Regions from separate parts of the Allocoprobacillus halotolerans genome, predicted to be linked through region 1. Evidence: riboswitches for the same ligand, from Rfam matches in the RefSeq annotation. Region 1 holds a riboswitch; the other holds the start of a gene.
The links. Region 1 has a riboswitch for lysine ahead of NMU03_RS02335 (transporter substrate-binding domain-containing protein). Riboswitches for the same ligand answer to the same signal wherever they lie in the genome.
Positions count from the first base shown of each region.

Region 2: another riboswitch for lysine. It lies ahead of NMU03_RS06410 (ACT domain-containing protein); the one in region 1 lies ahead of NMU03_RS02335 (transporter substrate-binding domain-containing protein).

Region 1 covers NZ_CP101620.1:358,384-369,601, reverse strand. Annotated here, with positions in the region: gene lgt (prolipoprotein diacylglyceryl transferase) at 1-514, shown strand, start outside; gene NMU03_RS02340 (GTP pyrophosphokinase) at 604-1,665, shown strand; lysine riboswitch at 1,753-1,922, shown strand; gene NMU03_RS02335 (transporter substrate-binding domain-containing protein) at 1,986-2,810, shown strand; gene NMU03_RS02330 (amino acid ABC transporter permease) at 2,814-3,536, shown strand; gene NMU03_RS02325 (amino acid ABC transporter ATP-binding protein) at 3,545-4,288, shown strand; gene NMU03_RS02320 (MerR family transcriptional regulator) at 4,366-4,629, shown strand; gene NMU03_RS02315 (hypothetical protein) at 4,626-5,330, shown strand; gene NMU03_RS02310 (hypothetical protein) at 5,247-5,585, opposite strand; gene NMU03_RS02305 (aminotransferase-like domain-containing protein) at 5,694-6,893, shown strand; gene NMU03_RS02300 (hypothetical protein) at 6,940-7,281, shown strand; tRNA gene NMU03_RS02295 (tRNA-Asn) at 7,366-7,441, shown strand; tRNA gene NMU03_RS02290 (tRNA-Glu) at 7,449-7,524, shown strand; tRNA gene NMU03_RS02285 (tRNA-Val) at 7,528-7,603, shown strand; tRNA gene NMU03_RS02280 (tRNA-Thr) at 7,612-7,687, shown strand; tRNA gene NMU03_RS02275 (tRNA-Lys) at 7,695-7,769, shown strand; tRNA gene NMU03_RS02270 (tRNA-Leu) at 7,777-7,859, shown strand; tRNA gene NMU03_RS02265 (tRNA-Gly) at 7,863-7,935, shown strand; gene NMU03_RS02260 (non-canonical purine NTP pyrophosphatase) at 8,263-8,844, shown strand; gene NMU03_RS02255 (ArsR/SmtB family transcription factor) at 9,000-9,359, shown strand; gene NMU03_RS02250 (cation transporter) at 9,377-9,595, shown strand; gene NMU03_RS02245 (heavy metal translocating P-type ATPase) at 9,678-11,218, shown strand, end outside.
Region 2 covers NZ_CP101620.1:1,072,134-1,083,351, forward strand. Annotated here, with positions in the region: gene NMU03_RS06365 (M17 family metallopeptidase) at 1-1,328, opposite strand, end outside; gene NMU03_RS06370 (hypothetical protein) at 1,434-1,676, opposite strand; gene NMU03_RS18225 (DUF6198 family protein) at 1,848-2,162, opposite strand; gene NMU03_RS06380 (LysR family transcriptional regulator) at 2,318-2,512, shown strand; gene NMU03_RS06385 (substrate-binding domain-containing protein) at 2,527-3,156, shown strand; gene NMU03_RS06390 (ATP-binding protein) at 3,186-4,496, opposite strand; gene lysA (diaminopimelate decarboxylase) at 5,022-6,332, opposite strand; gene dapB (4-hydroxy-tetrahydrodipicolinate reductase) at 6,345-7,088, opposite strand; gene dapA (4-hydroxy-tetrahydrodipicolinate synthase) at 7,090-7,986, opposite strand; gene NMU03_RS06410 (ACT domain-containing protein) at 7,997-8,446, opposite strand; lysine riboswitch at 8,512-8,683, opposite strand; gene NMU03_RS06415 (transposase) at 8,892-10,163, opposite strand; gene NMU03_RS06420 (metallophosphoesterase) at 10,358-11,218, shown strand, end outside.

The DNA.
Region 1 (11,218 bases):
TTTCTCCGGATTAATATACAGTTATTACTTTTTTAAAAAGCATGATATTCCTTTCTTAGTCGCAGGTGATGCTATTATGCCTGGTGTTTTAATTGCCCAAGCATTTGGCAGATGGGGAAATTTCTTTAATCATGAAGCTTTTGGAGGAGAAGTGAGTTTAGAGTTTTTACAATCACTACATCTTCCACAATTCATTATTGATAATATGTATATCAATGGTGCCTATCACCACCCAACATTCTTATATGAATCACTAGGAAATGTGATTGCTTTTCTATTGATTATCTTTGTGGTGAGAAGATTTCAAAAACATATAGGGACTCAGTTCTTTAGTTACTTTGTCTTTTATGGTTTGGTTCGTTTTCCTATTGAAGGCATGCGTACTGATAGTTTAATGTTTGGACCTATTCGCATGGCTCAACTTGTATCGATTGCCTTTTTGATTGTAGGTCTTGTTGGCATTGTTTATGTGCATTTAAAAGGCAAGAAAATCAGTGATATGAATCAAAGTTAAAATGTGGACTCGTCCACATTTTTTTCTTTAAGTGTTTGTTCATGAACATTTCATATAAGACGTATATAATTGAAACATGAGGTGATTTTATGCATAACTCTGCAAAGAAAATTATTAAACAATATCATGATAATCAGGATGTTTATCGTTCTTTGAAACATGATATTGATGATATTTTTACCCGTATTATTGAAACACACCATTTTCGTATTTCTAATATGGCTATTCGTATTAAAAGTGAAGATGCTTTAATGAAAAAGATTACATATAAAAATAAATATCGTGATATTTCACAAATTACAGATGTTGTTGCTTGTCGTATTATTACTTTATTTGAAAATGATGTGGATCGTATTTATGAGTGTGTAAAAGATAATTTTGATATTGTAGAATATAATGATAAAAGAAAGAAGAATTATGATGATCGTATTGATTTTGGGTACAATTCTTTACATTTATTGATTAAGTTTAATGATGAAAGATGTCAATTGATTGAATATTCAGCCTATAAAGATATTGTTTTTGAATTACAGATTCGTACAACATTGCAACATTCATGGGCAGAAATTGAACATGGGTTAGGTTATAAATCACAATATGAAATACCTAAAGATATTCGCCGTCGTTTAACAAGATTATCAGCATCATTAGAATTATTAGATGAAGAGTTTGTACAGATTGCAAAAGAAGTAGATGAATATAATAAAGGAATTGTGCATATTGAAAAAGTTTTAAAAACCGATATTAATGCCAATTCATTAGCTCAATATGTCAATACTTCTCCACGCATAAATAATATTTTAGAAAAGTTACACACGGAATTTCAATTTCAGTTTGAACGCGATTCAGAATTGATTTCACAATCACGATTAGTCCAAAGATTTCATTATATGGGTTATACTTATATTAATGAATTAGATGATTTTGTAGAAAATCATATAAAAGAAATTGAATGGTTATCGCGTGAACGTATAGAAAATTCTAAAGAAAATCAAAAAATTAATATTTATAATGTATTGATTTGGATTTCACTTGTGATGTTGGCCAATGAAGGATCAGCCGATCCAGAAGATATTTTTACAAAAGAAAGTATTGAACGTTTACGGACTTTAAAAGAAATTATCGAAGAAAAACAGGTCAGTGTTTCATAAATGATGGATTTATGGGAATTTTTTATAAAAAAGATGTGAAAAAAGTTGACAAGATGTTAAAAAACATATAGCATAAGACATGAAAATAAAAGAATTAGAGGCAGCAATGCATCAGAGTACTATTTGGAGTTGGCAGACGAAGAAAAATAGGAAAGGTAATCATTGCCGAAAGATGACTATTGGCAAATTGTTATCTTGGGGTTATAGGGAATACTTATAACACTCCTCCATCATGATGGAGAGGCGCTATTAATATGATGACTCAGTCGTGTTAATAGCACGACTTTTATTTTTAGATAATAAAAAGGAGAGAAATAAAAATGAAAAAATTTGGAAAAGTTATGATGGCTACTTTGATGGCTTCACTTTTATTTGGTTGTGGAAGTAATAATGCAACAAGTGAAAAAGAACAATTTGTAGTAGGAATGGAATGTGGTTATGCACCTTTTAACTGGCAAGTTAGTGAAGAAAGTGAAACGACAGTATCTTTAGGGAATGCTGGATATGCTGATGGATATGATGTGCAGATTGCCAAAAAGATTGCTGATGATTTAGGAATGGAACTTGTCATTAAAAAGATTTCATGGGATGGTCTACCAGTTGCCTTAGAATCAGGGGAAATTGATGCGATTATTGCGGGAATGACAGCCGATGAAACAAGAGAAGAAGGTATTGATTTTACAGAACCTTATTATGATAGTGAAGGTATGATTATGATTGTTCGTAAAGATAGTGAAGAAGCTAAATTTACTGATATTCAACAATTTAGTGGAAAGAATGTTGTTGGACAAAAAGGGACAAATTATGATGATGTCATTGATCAAATCAAAGGTGTCAACCATGTGACACCAAAAGCAACTTATCCAGAAATGGTTGTTGCTTTACAACAAGGTGATGTTGATGGTATTACAGCTGAAATGGCAGTTGCTGAAGGTGTTTTAGCAGCTAATGATGATTTAACAGTTGTTCAATTTGATGAAGGCAAAGGATTTGAATGTGATACAACAGTATCTATTGGTTTAAAAGAAGGAACAAGAGATAGTGAATTCTTTAAAAAAGTACAAGCCTCTTTAGATAAGATTACAACAGATGAAAGAAAACAATTAATGAGTGATGCTGTAACAAGACAGCCAGCAGGAGAATAATGTATGCGTATTGATTTTGCAAAAGCGTGGGAGATCTTTCAAAGAAATTTTTCACTCTTTAGTTATGGTGTTCAGATAACATTACTGTTTGCGATTGTCGGAACAGTATGTGGATTTTTGATTGGATTACTTGCTGGTGGAGTGAGAGCTATTGAAATCAATGACTATGATTCTACCGTTGTCAAAGTATTGAAACGTATTGGAAAATTATTAACAGGTTTTTATATTTGGGTGTTTAGAGGAACACCAATGATGGTTCAGGCGATGTTTATATTTCATTTATTAAGACAAGTGATTAATTGGTCTTCAATGACAGCTGCTTTATTTATTATCTCAATTAATACTGGAGCTTATATGGCTGAGATTATTCGTGCTGGTATTCAATCTGTGGACGTTGGACAAACAGAAGCTGCGAAAAGTATTGGTATGACAACAACTCAAACATTAGTTTCTGTTATTTTTCCACAAGCAATTAAAAATACTTTCCCATCAATTGGAAATCAGTTGATTGTCAATATTAAAGATAGTTCTATGTTGAATGTTATTTCTGTAACAGAATTATATTTTCAGACAACTTCAGTTGCTGGATCAAATTATAAATATATTGAAACATTTTTGGTATCAGCAATCATTTATCTCTTTTTAACAACAATCAGCACCTTTATTTTGAATTATATTGAAAAAAGAATGAATACAGTGAAACAAACAAAGGATTTTTGTAGTTAGGAGATTATATGGAAGCAATTATTCAAGTACAGCATTTAAAGAAAAGTTTTAAACATTTAGAAGTTTTGCATGATATTAATTTTGATATTCATAAAGGTGAAGTTGTTACAATTATTGGTTCAAGTGGTAGTGGGAAATCAACATTATTACGTTGTATCAATTTATTAGAAAGATTAGATGATGGACATATCTTGTTTCATGGAGAAGATATTTTAGGGCGTGGTTTTCATGTCAATCAATATCGTTCTCGTGTGGGAATGGTATTTCAAGGGTTTTATTTGTTTAATAACTTAACAGTTTTAGAAAACTGTATGATTGGACAGATGAAAGTTTTAAAACGTAGTAAAGAAGAAGCCAAGCAAATGGCTTTGAAATATTTAGAAAAAGTCGGGATGTTAAGTTTTGCAAATCAAAGCAGTGTGCAATTATCAGGAGGACAAAAACAAAGGGTAGCGATTGCTAGAGCTTTATGCATGAGTCCGGAAGTCCTTTTGTTTGATGAACCGACAAGTGCATTGGATCCTGAAATGGTTGGCGATGTTTTAGCTATCATGAAAGAATTAGCGAATGAAGGTTTAACGATGATTGTGGTAACACATGAAATGGAATTTGCGAAAGATGTGTCTTCACATGTGGTGTTTATGGATCAGGGTGTGATTGTAGAAGAAGGAACACCAACAGATATTTTTGAACATCCAAGAGAAGAGCGTACACGTACTTTCTTAAAACGTTATTTAAAAACAAATGATTAAAAAGTATCTTTCGGGATACTTTTTTTGTTGACTATGCCCTAAGAGGATAGTTTATGATAATGATGGAGGTGATGAAGATGAAGATACAGGAAATTTGTGATTCTTGTCATATCACAAAAAAAGCAATTTATTATTATGAAAAACAACATTTGATTAAGACTCATAAAAATCAAAATGGTTATCGTGAATTTAGTGAGAAAGATGTTCAAAGGATTCAAGAAATTGTGATGTATCGTAGCTTTGATATAAGTATTGAGGATATTCGTTATTTATTGGATTTAGACGAAGATTCAAAAAAAGACGACTTACAAAAATATATCAACAAAGACAAAAACAAATGACTTATATGCAAGAGAATTTAAAACAGATGTATAACTATATTGAAAACAATCAGCAAGAATATACAGGATGTATAACTGATATTTATCAAGTCATGAAAGATAGTATTCCTCAACCATTTTTTGAAATGTTTTATGAACATTTTGAAAGCTACCTCCATGTGACAATTCAAACATCAAAACAACAGGAAGCTTATTTACGTATTCTTGATTTCTGGAATCATTTTGAAATAAAGATACCTTTTTTCTATCGCATTCTTTTCTTTTTATCAAAAACCAATACACAACAGCTTAAACAAGGATGGCATGATGTTAATCTTTATAAGAATCAATTATTAGAACAAGAGGATGTTTCTGATAAAATGAAACAGTTATGTTTACAAAACTATCAATTACAACAGAAATGGTGGTATCGCATATTATCCTATCCCCAAAGAAAAATGAAAATAAGATTAAGAAATAGTGGCTATTATGATATTTTATTACCTGCCATGTGTGATTTGTCTCAGGATTATGCTTATTATTATCAACGCTTGATAGATTTGAATCAAAGAGTCTGTCAAGAATTAAATCTTTATTATGATGCAAAGTTTCGGCTAAGAAAAAATAAAGTCGAAGCTTTATTTTTTCATCAAACCATCTGCAAATGTCAATGGAAGTCCAAAAACAATACCTGTATTTGGATTATCAATACCACCCACTGAATCATCCACTGTCTTTCTTACTAAATCTACTTGACCATCATCAACAATAAAGAAAATTGTTTTACTTTCAGGACGAGGATTTTCTAAGAATAAACGCAATGAACCAAGTAAGTAACTTTCATCAGAATCATCTATGCTTTTAATCATTCCAGTCGATTCGATAATTGTTCCCCCACGCACACCTGCTCTTTTTAAATTTGCAAGTAAATCATCTAAGCAATCAAGTTTATTTAAAACAACTACAATCACTTGCATAATTATCACCACCTATCTCTATCTCTATTATATATCTTGTTTTCATAAATATCTAGTTATTATCACAAAATTGGTTTATAATAAAACATATGATAAGGGGGTTTTATGATGGAATATCAATTTGCAAAACGTATGTCAAATGTCAAAGCATCTGCGATTAGGGAAATATTAAAGGCAACGGCTGATCCCAATATGATTAGTTTTGCTGGTGGAAATCCTTCAGCAGAGGCATTTCCAGTTAAAGAAATTGAAAAAATATCAGCTGATTTATTAAAAAATGAACCCATCAGTATTTTACAGTATGGAATTACTGAGGGTGATCAGGAATTACTTAGAGAGGCAACGAAGTTTTTTAATCGTTATGAACAAGTGACAAAAGATGGGGACCAAATGATTATTACTTCTGGTTCACAACAGATTATGGAATTTGCAGCGAAAACCTTATGTAATGAAGGTGATGTTGTGATTTGTGAAAATCCAAGTTTTTTAGGAGCTTTAAATGCTTTTAAATCATTAGGAGCTGTTTTAAGAGGTATTGAATATAAAGATGGACAATTGGATTTAGAAGACTTAAAACAAGCTTTATCAATGGAACCAAGACCTAAATTTATGTATTTGATACCTAATTTTCAAAATCCAACAGGAATGACAATGTCATTAGAAGTCAGAAAAGAAGTGTTAGCACTTGCGAAAGAATATGGTGTTTTGATTTTAGAAGATAATCCTTATGGGGATTTAAGATTTGCTGGAGAAGCTGTGCCATCTATAAAATCAATGGATGAAGATAGTTTGGTCATTTATGCAGCCAGTCTTTCTAAGATTATTGCTCCGGGTATGCGTATTGCCTGTTGTATAGCACCACAAGCGATTATTCAAAAAATGACGGTTGCTAAACAAGCTAGTGATGTTCATTCAAATCTTTGGGCACAAAAGGTCATGGCTCGTTATCTTCATGATTATGATATGGATGCTCATATTGATAGGATTTCAATGATTTATAAAAAGAAATGTCACTTAATGGTAGATGAAATGAAGAAACATTTCCATCCTTCAATTCAATATACGATTCCAACAGGAGGAATGTTTATTTGGGTTACTTTACCAGAAAGCATTGATATGTTGACATTTGTCAAAAAAGCATTAGAAAAAAATGTGGCTGTTGTACCAGGTAATGCCTTTTTAGATGATGATTCAAAAGAGTGTCATAGCTTTAGAATGAATTATTCGACACCAACTGATGAAAAGATTATTGAAGGTGTTCAAATATTGGGTGAATTAACTTATGAAATGTCAAAAATTTCGTCATAATTTTTAAGTTGATTCATATATAATTGATAAATGGGAGGAAAATTGTATGCCGTATATAACATTTACAACAACAAAAACACTAACATTAAATCAAGAAAAAGCATTGAAAGAAAGTGCTGGAGAACTCATTTCTATCTTACCTCAAAAAAAGGAAGAAAATTTGATGATTCATATAGAAGATAACCAAGTGATGTATTTTAGAGGACAGGAAATGGATTGTATGAAAATATCATGTCAGCTTTTTCATACAACAGAATATGCATATAAAAAAGAATTTGCTGAAAAATTATTAAAAGAAGTAGAACGTATTACAAAAATACCTGTTCAACAACAATATCTCTCTATTGAAGAATTTGAAAATTGGGGTAAAAATGGAGAGTTTTTATAGAAGTCGCAAAGACTTCTATTTTTTTAAAAAAAGACTTGCATTCAGAGATATGATATGATAATATATTTGAGCAATATGAAATATGCTTGAATAGCTCAGTTGGTAGAGCAATCGGCTGTTAACCGATCGGTCGTAGGTTCGAGTCCTACTTCAAGCGCCATTTTTGTGGCCTGTTGGAGAAACGGTTAACTCACATGCCTTTCACGCATGCATTCACGGGTTCGAATCCCGTACAGGTCACCATATGGAGGTTTAGCTCAGTTGGGAGAGCATCTGCCTTACAAGCAGAGGGTCAGCGGTTCGAGCCCGTTAACCTCCACCATTTTTTATGCCGGCTTAGCTCAATTGGTAGAGCAACTGACTTGTAATCAGTAGGTTGAGGGTTCAAGTCCTTTAGCCGGCACCATATTTATGACCCGCTAGCTCAGTAGGTAGAGCATCTGACTTTTAATCAGAGGGTCAGGCGTTCGAGTCGCCTGCGGTCACCATTTACATGCGGATGTGGTGAAACTGGCAGACACGCTAGACTTAGGATCTAGTGCTTCGGCGTGCAGGTTCAAGTCCTGTCATCCGCACCATCTGCGGTGTAGTTCAATGGTAGAACTTCAGCCTTCCAAGCTGACTACGTGGGTTCGATTCCCATCACCCGCTCCATTTAAAAGATACTCTAAAGCCATTTTTTATATAGGTTTTAGAGTTTTTTATTCTTATAAAATTCAATCTTTTTTAATAAAATAACAAAGAAAGGGACATGGCTCCGCATCAATCTGCACATCTCGCCACAAGAGGCAAGAAAACATACCTATAAGAGTATACTCTTTTTCTACAAAAAAATACTATTAATCAAAAGATAAGTCAATTGTTTTGTTAAAGTTACTATCATTATATATGTATTTAAAAATGTAAAAACGTGATTTCGGATATGTTCTCATTTCCTGACTTTTAATAAATAAAGGAAAGTGCTAAAATAAAAGGCAGGAGATGAAGAAGATAAAATTATTATATGCAACGCACAATCATTCTAAAATCTACAATATGAAAAGGAGATTAGAAGGTTTACCAATAGAAATTGTGACACCGAAAGATTTAGGAATTCAATTAGAAATCGTAGAAGATGGTCAGAGTGCAATTGAAAATGCAATCAAAAAAGCACAGGCATATTTTGAATATACACATATTCCTACAATTGGTGCTGATTCAGGATTATATATTGAAAATATACCGGAAGACAAACAACCAGGATTATTTGTTAGACGTGTTAATGGTCAAGAATTATCTGTTGATGAAATGATTGAATATTATACTCATCTTATTGAATCTATTGGTGGACAAACAATTGGTTATTATATTACCGGTTTGGCTCTTATGAGTGAAAAAGGATTAAATACAATTGAAATCAAAGAAGATGCTTTTATTCTGACATCAAAAATATTCAAGCATCCTCATAGAGGAAATCCCTTAGATACAATCACAATTGATCCCATTACCCAAAAATATTATACTGATTTAACTGATGAAGATATGAAAACAATGGGATTTGTATTTGAAAAAAGAATGTATTGATTTTATAAAAAAGTATTTTTGTTTATAGAGAAATGTAAGCACTCTAATTGAGGGGGCTTTTTATATATTTTTTATAAAAAGACATTGACAAGGATATAGAGATAGTATATATTTATATATGAAAAGATGTTCATATATTCAAAAGGAGAGATGCTATGAATAGACAAGAAGATAATCAAAATGATTTTCTGGCTGTCCATGAAGATGTTGTCAAAAGAGTTCAGGATAAACAACCGGATGATGAATATCTTTATGAATTGGCTGATTTATTTAAAGTTTTTGGTGATACGACACGTATTAAAATTTTATATGCATTATTTGAAAGTGAATTATGCGTTGGTGATATTGCTCAAATTTTAGGAATGAGTCAATCAGCAGTCAGTCATCAGTTAAGAGTTTTAAAGGATAGTAAGTTAATTAAATTTAGACGTGAAGGAAAAATTATTTTTTACTCATTGGATGATGATCATGTCAGAACAATTATGGCAATGGGTATGGAACATGTAGAGGAATAAGAAGGGAGATTTTAAGGATGAAAAAAACATATAAAGTTGAAGTGGATTGTGCCAATTGTGCAGCCAAAATGGAAGAAGCAGTGAAGAAAACAAAAGGTGTGAAAGATGCGACATTAAGTTTTATGACATTAAAATTAAAAGTAGAATTTGAAGATGGTGTTAATATTGATGAAGTGATGAAAGAAGCGTATCAAAACTGTAAAGTTGTTGAAGATGATTGTGAAATTTATTTATAATAAAGATTCCCTCGTTAAGAGGGAATTTGCAAGGGTAACATATGAATAAATGAACATATATTAAATTAAAGGGAGCGTTTTTATGACAAAGAAACAAAAGAATGTGTTTTATCGTATTTTGTTATCAGTAGTTTTGATAATAGGGATTGGTGTTTTGACAACATTTGTTTCTGTTAATATTTATGTAGAAATTGTTTTATATTTGATTCCTTATTTGGTTATTGGTTATGATATTTTAAGAAAAGCCATAAAGGGAATTCTCAAAAGACAAGTCTTTGATGAAAACTTTTTAATGGCAGTCGCAACAGTTGGAGCCATGTGCTTAGGAGAGTTTAGAGAAGGTGTTGCGGTTATGGTGTTTTATCAGATTGGAGAGTTGTTTCAAAGTGTAGCGGTTGGAAAGAGTCGTCGTAATATTGCGGCTTTGATGGATATTCGTCCTGATTATGCCAATGTGATGGTTAATGGAGAATTGGAAAAAGTCGATCCTGATGATGTGGAAGTAGGTAGTGAGATTATTGTCAATCCAGGTGAAAAAGTACCGATTGATGGTATTATCATCGAAGGTAATACGACTTTTAATACCAGTGCTTTAACCGGTGAAAGTGTTCCAAGAGATGCCAAAACAGGGGATGAAGTGATTAGTGGTTTTATTAATATGAGTGGTGTAATTAAAGTCCAGACAACCAAAGAATTTGAAGAATCAACCGTTTCTAAAATTCTTGATTTGGTAGAAAACTCAAGTATGAAAAAATCACGTTCAGAAAACTTTATTACGAAGTTTGCCAGATACTATACACCAGCAGTTTGTTATAGTGCATTAGCACTAGCCATTATTCCTCCGATTGTTTTGATGATAATGGGGCAGAATGCCTCATGGGGTGATTGGATTATTCGTGCTTTGACATTTCTTGTTATAAGCTGTCCATGTGCTTTAGTGATCTCTATTCCTTTAAGTTTCTTTGGAGGAATAGGTTGTGCCTCAACGAATGGTATTTTGGTTAAAGGTTCTAACTATTTAGAGGCTTTAGCCAGTACGAAATATATGGTTTTTGATAAAACCGGAACACTTACAAAAGGTGTTTTTGAAGTGACACAAATAGATGCCACTCAAGATTTTGATGAAAAACAATTGTTATATTATGCTTCGCATGCTGAAATGGCATCAAGTCATCCGATTAGTTTAAGTTTACAAAAAGCTTATGGACAAAAATTAGAACGTGAAAATGTACATGATATTGAAGAAATTGCTGGTCATGGAATCAGTGCTATTGTTGATGGACATCAAGTCTATGTTGGTAATGAAAAATTAATGCAAAAAATGAATATTGAGATTTCACAAAAATATCAGACTGGAACGCTTGTTTATGTAGCCGTAGATCAAAAATATGCAGGATGTATTATGATTAGTGATGTTGTAAAACCAACTTCTAAGGTTGCGATTCAGTCATTAAAATCACAAGGTATCAAAGAAACAATTATGTTGACTGGGGATACAAAACAAGCTGCCAATAAAGTTGCACAAGAAATAGGTGTAGACTATGTATATAGTGAACTTTTACCAGCTGATAAGGTTGCGAAAGTTGAGGAAGTCTTAGCTTGTAAAGGCGAAAAAGAAAAAGT
Region 2 (11,218 bases), 710 kb from region 1:
TTTTGATCGGCTGTTCCAGCAATATCTAAATGAATCCATTTTGTTCCTTCTTCAACAAATGATTCTAAGAAGTTTGCTGCAATACTTGCTCCAGCTCCTGGTTTACCCATTGAGTTTTTAAGATCAGCACTCTTTGATTGAAGTTTATCTAAATAAGCTTGATCAAGTGGTAAACGCCATCCTTTTTCATCACTTGCTTTCATAGCTTTATCAAATTCTTGATAGTATTCTTCATCATTACAGAATACACCAGTATAAACATCACCTAAAGCAGCAACACATGCTCCTGTTAAAGTTGCTAAGTCAATAAGTTTTTTAGCACCTAATTGTTGTGCATATGTAATTGCATCACATAATATTAAACGTCCTTCAGCATCCGTACTCACAATTTCCACTGTCTTTCCTGATAATGTTGTAATCACATCTTGTGGTTTATATGCCTGCCCATTCACTAGATTTTCTGTCACTGGAATAATTCCATAGACATTTGTCTTTGCTTGACTTTGAGCGAGAATTTGCATGATTCCATAGACATCTGCGCCTCCACACATGTCATATTTCATGCCATAGCTATTTCCTTTAAGGTTATATCCTCCCGAATCAAAAGTAATTCCTTTACCAATCACTGCTTTATATGGTGCATCTTTATCTCCGTTGTGTTTGAAACAGATCATATAGGCAGGAATATGACTCCCTAGATTGACAGAAAGAATTCCTCCTGCTTTCATATCTTCAAGCTTCGCTTTATCAAGAATTGTACATTCCAATCCATTTTGTTTTGCCATTTCAATAGCTTCTTTGACCATATCTTCAGGTGTCATTAGATTAGATGGTGTATCAGCAAGTTTTCTGGCATAGTTGATTCCTGTTCCATAGATGATGGCTTCATCTATTTCTTTTTGAACAGGATGCACACTCATGACATCCATATCCATGATATCTTTTTCATCATGACCAATCTTTCTTTCCTTATATTGTGCAATGATATGAGATTCCATCCATACTCTTACTAATGTTTGTCTACTGATTGTCTTATCAAGATGATCTACTACAAGCTGTGTTGGCTTGTCTAAATCTTTTGATACTTTCATAGCGACATCTCTAAGTTTAGCCGTTGTCAATTTTTCTTCCTTACCAAGTCCTACAAAGATGATATAAGGGAAAGGATATTTTCCTAATGTATGAATCTGTGTCATTTTTGCATAATCTTTATCAATTATATCATTGACATCATATCCTAAAGCATCACAAAGCCAAGAATCAACAGGCTGATTATCATAGATAGGATAGATGACAATATGTTTATTTAAACTTTCTATTTGTTTCATGAAACAATCCTCCTTATGTCCAATATTCTATCACTTTTATATATTGGAAAGCAATTGTTTCGCTTATCTTGTAATAACAAAAAATATGAAACACATTGTTTCATATCAAAATAACCAATCCCATATCAAAGACTTTGTTTCTATGTCCTTTGTTGTTTCACAATAATTGACTTTTAAATCTCCAGTTAAACTTTTTCCTTCTCCATCTCCTAAAATAATCGTATAAACACCTTGTTTATAGGTTGCCCGATAGTCAGATTGATGGTCAGCTAAAGCCTGTTCAGGGTTATCTACACCTTTAACCCATTCTTTATAGTCTATTAATAATTGATTTTTAATATCATACATTTTTTGAATATCCTCTTGTTTTAAACTATTTGATATAATTTTATATTTAGGATTTTGACTTTTGGCTTCTACGCTGACACAAAGCATACAGACTAATATAATAAAAACTATTTTTTTAAATTGTTCATATTCATTCACCTCATATGTGAATTATGAACATTTCTTTTTTATTTATACATGAAATAATATTTTTTGAAGAATATGTTGCCAAATTTTAATTAATCTTCCTATCATAATTGATGAAATAATTGTTCCTACACCAATTCCCTTAATTGGACTTTGTGTTATAAAACTTAAAGCTAATGAACAAGCAATCATTGATATATCAAAGATATTTTTAACGTTATAGAAAGGTAAGTGAAAAACTTGACTAATTGTTTTGACAATGCCATCACCTGGATTTAAAACAAGGTTGGTTTCACTTGTTGCATAAATAGAACTTGATAAAGCTGCTAGCCCTAAGCCTGTCGTAATATTTAAAACAATTCCTAATTCTTAAAAATTTAAACCAATGATATAAATGATAAATTTCTTCACATATTCACTCCTAACCCTTCTTTATTTTAATGATTTTATCATAATAGTCTAATATAAATATATCATGTTATAATAATGAAAAGTTATTAATAAGAGGTGCATCTATGAATATTCAACAATTAAAATGTTTTGTAGAAGTAGCAAAAACACTTCATTTTACAAAAACTGCTCAAAATCTTTTTATTTCTCAAACTGCTGTTACTAATCATATTAAACATTTAGAGGAAACTTTAGGATTTGATTTATTTATAAGAACAAAGAAAAATGTTCATTTAACACAAAAGGGAGAATTTTTTTAAAGACAGCTACAAAAATGTTAGAAGTTAATCAAGAATGTTATGAAATGATTCATTATTTAAATCATGAAAACATTGGTGAATTAAAACTTGGTTATTTAAAAGGTATTGAACATTGTATTATGATTGATCACATTCAAAATTTTTATAAAGACCATTCTCATATCAATGTCAAGCTTTATCGTGATTCTCGTCAACAAATTGAAGATATGTTAAGAAACTATCAGGTAGATTGTATTTTGACTTCAAGAGTTGGTGATGATTTGATTAATTTTGAAGATGATTGGCAATATCAACGTATTTATTCTTATCCTTTTGTTGTAGCAATGAATAAAAATCATCAATTAGCTAAAGAAAATTATCTTCATTATTTTGATGTTAAAAATCAAACACAAGTCATTCTTGATACAAATGAATTACATTTTATAAGTCAAGATTTAGATATGATTTTAATGCATTTAGCTATCAGCCAAGATACAGCTATTCTTGCTCAATTTACACAAGATTATTATGCCTATCAAAAATATCTTCGTTATATTTCATTGCAAGATTTTCCTCAACGTTTTCATATTTATATTATCTGGCATAAAAATACTATGAATGATATTCTTCATGCTTTTTTACAAAGTATTCAAAAATCCCTCTAACAAAATTATTTGTTTAAGGGATTTTTCTTTTATTCTATTAACCAATCCATAATATTATATGATTTGATACCATTATAGGATATGACTTCAATATCATCTAATGACAAAATAATTTTTTCATAATTATCATTTATTTTTTCTAAAGGTGTTAATTCTCTTTTTCGTACATCTTCACTCATCATGGATTCAGTAACTTGTACATATAATTTATCGTCAGCTTTTGTCGCAATAAAATCTATTTCTAATTGATCTACTTTCCCTATCGCAACATCATAACCACGTCTTAATAATTCAAAATAAACAACATTTTCTAAAGCATGACCTGTATCTCTATCTCTATAACCTAATAAATAATTTCTTAATCCAATATCAACAATATAAAACTTACCTAAAGTCCTCAAATATTCTTTTCCTTTAATATCAAATCTTTTGATTTCATAGAAAAAATAAGATTCCAATAAAGCATTAACATAGGCTTGAACAGTGTGGCTACTTGGTTTAGTCTTTCTTCCATCATCCAATAGTCCTTCATTAACAAGTACATTTCCAATCTTTGAAATAGATATATTACTTCCAATATTATCTGCAAGAAACATAACAATCTTTCTAAGCAAAACTGAATCTGTTATTTTTCTTTGACTTTTTAAAGTTTCTCTTTCTAAAATATCTCTTACAATAACCGTTGAGTAAATACCATCTAAAAGGGTCAAAACTTTTTCTTGTTCTAATCCAACATCTGCAATTCCTGGCATACCACCATATCGCATATAAGCTTGAAAAAGTTCTTTTAATTGATATCGTTCATCTTTTGAGTCATAAACATATTTCTTTTTATTGCCCAATGCATTGACGACTTCTTTTATTGTAAAACCATGAAAATCAATAAATTCTTGAAAAGAGAGTGGTAATATTTTAATTTCTACAAATCTTCCTGATAAGTATGTTGAATATTGAGAAGATAGTAAATAGGCATTTGAACCTGTTATATAAATATCGCAGTTAAAATCAACACGAAAGGAATTCACAACGTCTTCCCAACCAGTAATTCTTTGGAGTTCATCAAAAAAGAGATACATTTTTTTATCCGGTATAATCAACTGTGATACATGATGATAAAAATCATCCGCTGTCATTTTTCTATATACATATGATTCAAAATTCATTTCTATAATCTGTTCTTCACTAATACCAGATTCTAATAAATGATTGACCATTAATTTAAGTAGACTCGATTTCCCACTACGACGTATTCCAGTCACAACTTTTACAGGTTCTGTGTCTTGAAATGCTTTTATTTTATCTAGATACAAATCTCTAATTTTTAAATCATATTTTTTCATTGAACTCCCTCCTTTGACTTCATTATAGCAAAAACTTTACTTTTTTACAAAGTCTTTGCACTTTATAGCAAAAACTTTTTAATTTCTGTGATTTTTTGCACTTTATAATATCTTACCTTTTTTATTATATCTTAATGTAGTATTAAATATTGTCATTTAGAGTCATAAACTATATCTTTTTATTTATCAAATTTTTTTGCATCCATAATTTCCTCCTAAAACAATAAAGAGCACATCTCTGTGTGCTCTCTTTTTATTAGACTGGAGATTTCTCCATTTCAGAAAAATCACGTTCTTCCATATTTGTTCTTTAGCCCGTGGTTCATACAATGAAAAGCAGATCCATCTATAAATATAGATTTCGTTATCACTTCCTCACTATACAGTAGAATCGTAAATATTATCTACCACACCCTCAGGATAATAAATCGTTCAATTATAGCTGATTTTAACTAAAAATCCTGGTATCCAATAAACTTTACTAAAAAAGAAGTATCTTAACATAAGTCAAAATACTTCCTCTATTTATTGATAATCTTCTTGAACATCAAAAGCAATCAAATCATCAAATGTTTGTCTTTTAATCACTAATTTACTTTTTCCCTTATACGTAAATACAACAGCTGGTTTAGGGATTTGATTATAATTAGATGACATCGAATAATGATAAGCACCTGTTGAAAATTGTGCAAATATATCGCCAGGTTCAGGATATGGCAACATGATTTCTTTTACAACAACATCTGCTGATTCGCAAATTTTTCCTGCCACAGTCACTTTCGTGTCACGACGTTCATATGCCTTATTGACAATAATACCATCATATTGGGCATCATATAAAGCTGTTCTGATATTATCAGTCATACCACCATCAACACTCATATAAGTACGCACATCTGGAATGTCTTTTACTGAACCGACCGTATATAATGTAATACCAGCATTTCCTACCACATATCTACCTGGTTCTACCAAAACTTGTGGCATATCCCAACCACGACGATCATAACCATCTTTGATGATATTCATGATTTCTGAAGTAATGGTCTCAAATTCCAATGGTTCATCTTTTTTTGTATAAGCAATTCCATATCCACCACCAGCATTAATCGCTTTGACCATAACACCTAATTGATCATAAATTTCATATGCAAAGCGCACAAATCTATGCATAGCACTAATGTAAGCATATAAATCAAAAACCTGTGAACCAATATGACAATGAATACCTTCAAATTCAATATGTGTTGAGTCAACAATCTGTTGAATAGCCTTTAAATAAATACCATTTCTTGCGCTAAATCCAAACTTTGTATCTTTATGTCCCGTTTGAATATAACCATGTCCCCCAGCCTTAATTTCTGGTACAACTCTCACTGTTGCATAAATTGTTTTATCATATTGACTTGCTATCTTTTCAACAAGTTCAATTTCATAAAAGTTATCAATCACAAAATGATCAACATCATGAGCAATCGCATAATCTATTTCAGATGGAAGTTTATTATTTCCGTGGAAATAAATTTTATGTGGATCAAATCCAGCTTTTAAAGCAATTGAAATTTCTCCAGCACTGACACAATCAATGCCAATTCCATATTCACTAGCAATACGATAGATTTCTAAACAGCTAAAAGATTTAGATGCAAATAATGGTAAGACATGATTGTATTTATCTAAAAATTTTGTTTTTAATTCTTCAAATTGATGACGAATATGTCCTTCACTCATGACATAAAGTGGTGTTCCATATTTTTTGACTAAATCCATAGCATTAACATCATCTATGTATAAACTACGATCTCTTATTTGAGCAAATTGTGTTTGTAAAACCATTTTTATTCCCCTTTAATATAAATTCTTTAAACTAAATAATCCATTTTCTTTATCAGCAATCTTTAAACATGCTGAAATAGCCCCTTGTACAAAAACTTCTTTCGATAAAGCTGTATGTTTCACTTCAATAATTTCATCATGTCCCGCAAATATAACACTATGTTCACCAAAAATCGTTCCAGCACGGACTGATTGAATCCCAACTTCATTCTTTTCACGCTTATGATGAACTGTTGATCGGTCATAAACTTCTTCTGTTTCTTCAATATCCTCATGAATCACATCATATAAAAGTTTTGCCGTTCCACTAGGCGCATCAATCTTTTGATTATGATGTTTTTCAATAATTTCAATATCATATCCATTTTCATAAAATTCTTTAGCAACTTCTTTCACAATCTTTGTCAACATAGATACCCCAAAAGATGTGTTATATGACTGAAAGATTGGAATTTGTGAAGATGCTTCTTCAATATGTAAGATTTGTTGTTGTGAATATCCTGTTGTCGCAAGAACCAAAGCACAATGATTTTTAACACCAAATTTTAAAATATCACTTAAATTATCAGGATGTGAAAAATCAATGATTGCATCAACTGATTCATCAACTTCATTTAAAGATGTATACATCTTTTCGTCAATTTTCGCATCAAAGAGAGGAGAAACAACACCTACTAAATTCATGTGTTCATTTTCTCTTACTGCTTGTGCAACTTTTTTACCCATTAAGCCAAAACCATAAACTAATACATTCATCTTAATAACCCTTCTTTTCAAATCTTTCCATTGCATCAAATAATAACTTCTTATTGGCTTCAGTCGTTGGAATCAATGGACGTCTCACCATTTCACCACAAACACCCATTTTCTTTAATGCAGCTTTAGGCATGATTGGATTGACATCAACAAACAAATACTTGCTGACATCATTCAAATCATATGCCATTTGTTTCGCTAAATCCATATCACCATGTAAAATCGCTTGAGCAAATTTTTCTGTTTCTCTTGGATAAAGATTAGATAATACAGAAATCACACCTTTTCCACCTGCAGCCATAAACGGTAAAATATTATCATCACAACCACTATACATATCAAAATCTAAATCTCTTGTTTGTGTTAAAACATCCATTGCATAAGCAATATTATCAGTTGCATCTTTCATTGCTTTAATATTCTTATGTTTCGCAAGTTCAACAACTGTATCAACTGTAATATTCATTCCTGTACGTCCTGGTACATTATAAATAATCATTGGAATATCGACTTGATCTGCAATATAAGTATAATGATCAATTAAACCTCTTTGACTTGTTTTATTATAATATGGCGTTACGACTAAAATCGCATCAGCTCCTACTTCTTTAGCAAACTTGGCTTTCTTTAATGCTGTTTCTGTATCATTTGATCCGGCCCCTGCAATCACTTTGACACCTGTTCCTTTTGCCATTTCCATCACAATCTTTGTTAATTCAAATTCTTCGTTAATATGAATAGTTGGTGTTTCTCCTGTTGTTCCATTCACTAAAAGAGCCTGTACACCTCCATCAATCATTCTTTGAACTTGTCTTTTAAATCCTTCATAATCAATACTACCATCATCTAACATGGGTAATACTAATGCAACTGCACTTCCTTCAAAAATTGGTTCCATAACTTTCCTCCTATTTATATTCTTTCTTAATTTCTGACATCGCTAAATCAATATATTCCAATGGAATAACACAAGAAATAGATACTTCTGATGTTGTAACTTGAAGTAATGGTATTTGATGTTTACCTAACACTGTAAAAAAGATTGCCGCAACACCCACTTCATCTTTCATTGCATCACTTTCAAGTTTAATTTTTGCGACTTGTCTATTTTGATAAATTTGTATATGGGGATGCTTTGTTCTTACTATTGACAAAGCCTCATCTAAATTCTTTTGGTCATCTTGACTACATGTAAAATCAATACGCATTTCATCTTCTAAAAGCACTTCTGAAATCATATCAATATTGACATTCTTTGAAGAAATTGTTTGAAAAATATCACCTACAAATAATGAGTTCTTTTCTACATTCATCAATTTGACTTGGATAATATGACGATCAGATTCAATCAATTTCATTATTTTCACCTTCTTTGTTAATAAAAAATTGCAATGGTCCCATTGCAATAATAAAGATTATTTTATTAAGCAATAGCACACCACTTTATCCTAAAGTGACAGTGATATAGATATTCTCTATACCCCCAGGCAATAATCACATGCAAATAATTATCCCTTCGGCAATCGTTCCTCCTTCTTTTTAGTTGCACCTATTGATATAAAAGAACTCTTAACTCTTGCACCTCTATCTTTTTTTATACTATCATATGAGCTCTTTGAAAGCAACCTTTATTTTTTTGACTTTCGGTTTTTTGCATTCTTTTTTGAAGGGTATGTCTTGTTGTTTATTGTCATAACCCTTGTTTTCTTATCTATATCATCTTTTTTGTTTTTATTCTCTTTTTATTGTAGCTGAAAAAGTGTCATTTTCATGACCTTTTTTATTATTTACTATATGTTCATTTTATAGTTTCAGTTGCAGCTGCCTGTATTCCTGCTTCTCTCTTATATTTTGAAACTCCTTGATTCCCTTTTGTGCATATTTTAATATTTCCTGTATCCCTTTACTGATCTGATAGCACCAGTAATATCTCTTTCCTTTAAGCGATTTGCTTCTCTCTATCATCTTTATGACTAGTAATTTCTTGTCTACTTTCTCTGCCAACAGTGTTATATGCCCTATATGCATCATCAATATCGTATTCAATACATTTATTGATTTCATTGTCCTTACTCTTATATTTTCAAAACCATACTGATTCTTTTTGAATCTGAATTTCTCCTCGATTCGCCACCTTGACATATATGCCCTCACTATCTTATGCACATCTCTTTTATTCCTGATCTCTCTATTCGTTAAAAGCATCATCGGTTTTTCTTCACTTAATCCATACACAATGACTAGATTTAATATCCTTCCCTTTTGTGATGGCAGTTCCACTCTCGTATGTGATACATAGACTTCACTGTCTTCCTTAGAAAAATACATGTTCATCTTAATCTTGCCTTTTCTTCTTTTGGCGATTTCTCCTACTTTCTTTGGCTTCCCTTTAAACAATAATGTTCTATTTTCTTTGAGTCTGATGATGAAATCATCTGCATTATGATTTTCATCTATGAAGTAATCATAAAATACATTGGCATCATATCCTCTGTCACATACAAATGTACATCTTTCAGGAATGAGAGATTTGACATATTTTATGCTCTTTATTGTTTCATCGTTCATTGACTTGAATCCTTCACTTTCAGTTGAATAGATATGGCTATACAAAGATATTGGATGATGTTGATCCTGTGTGAGGGCAGTTGCCTCACATACATGGTATCCAGGATAAATGTCATCCTTAAGTGAGGAAGCATCCCTGACCATACAAAGATCTTCAAATTTTCTTCCATATTTTTTGATGATTTCACTGTTATCAAGTAAAATGATCCTGTCTTCGCTAAGATGCTTGATAACCATATCATTATAATTGGATTTCATTTGGTTCATTGCTTCATCATCAAATTGAGCCAAATGATTGGATAATCTGTCAATTGTATAATTGAGCTTGATATTTTCATCAAGAGCTCTGGCAATATCGCTAAGTAGAACACTTTGACTTCTTGCAAGACCAAACATCATGTCCATGACAAACTTGGCAGCAGGTTTATCAAGACTGTCTGATAATTTATTAGAAAAATTGACAATTTCTCTTTTCGTTTCATATAGATCTGTGGTAAAATAACTCATGGAAAATCCCTCCTAAATTTTGTTTATTGAGATAAAATTATTATAACATTTTAGAGGCTGATTTTCCTTATAAATAAAGCAAAACAGGCAATTTGTGAATAACTTTTTACCTGTTTTTTATTTTTTTACCGAAACTCAAATTATTTTTTATTCAATTATGTTATACTTGTAAAAAAAGAAAAGAGGTCCTGATTATGATGATTCTATTTTATACAATTTTATCTCTCTTTCTTATTATAGCACCTTTTTACTATTTTCTTCGTATATTTAAACATATGAAAAAAAGTTCGCGTTATATTCTCTATACATTAACAATTGTATCTATATTAACACTTCTTATAAAAATCTTTTTAAAACCATCTTTTGATTTATGGTTTTATACTGTTAGTTTTTATATTCTATCTTGTTTTCTATTTTGTTTATGTATACTCATTTATCGTTTATGGTGTCATTACTTTCATCATGCTTTTCAAAAATCAATAATGCCTATATTTGTATTAATTTCACTATTGGTTACAGGTATTGGTTATTATTCTCATTTTGATAGACAAGTCACTCATTATCAAATTTCTATTGAAAAAGATACAACATTAAAATCTTTAAAACTTGCTTTTATCAGTGATATTCATATAAGCAGTGGAACAACACCACAAGATATTCAAAATCTTGTCAAAACATTAAATCAAAAAGACTATGATCTCATATGTTTAGGTGGTGATATTTTTGATGAATCTTCTTCAATGAATGATATTGAACAAACTTTGCAAATTCTATCAACTATTCATAGTCAATATGGTATCTTTGCGATAGATGGTAATCATGAAAGATATGTATCAATATCTACTCAAGAACTTTATCAAAAATATCAAATCACATATTTAAATGAAAATTTTGTATGTATTGATGGTCTTTTTAATATAATAGGACGAGAAGATGTCAGTCTACGCACTTCTACTTCCATAGAAACAATCTGTCAAAATATGGATATGTCTTTACCAACCATTGTCTTAGATCATAATCCTTTACGATACGAAGAAAACCTTAAATTTGCTGAT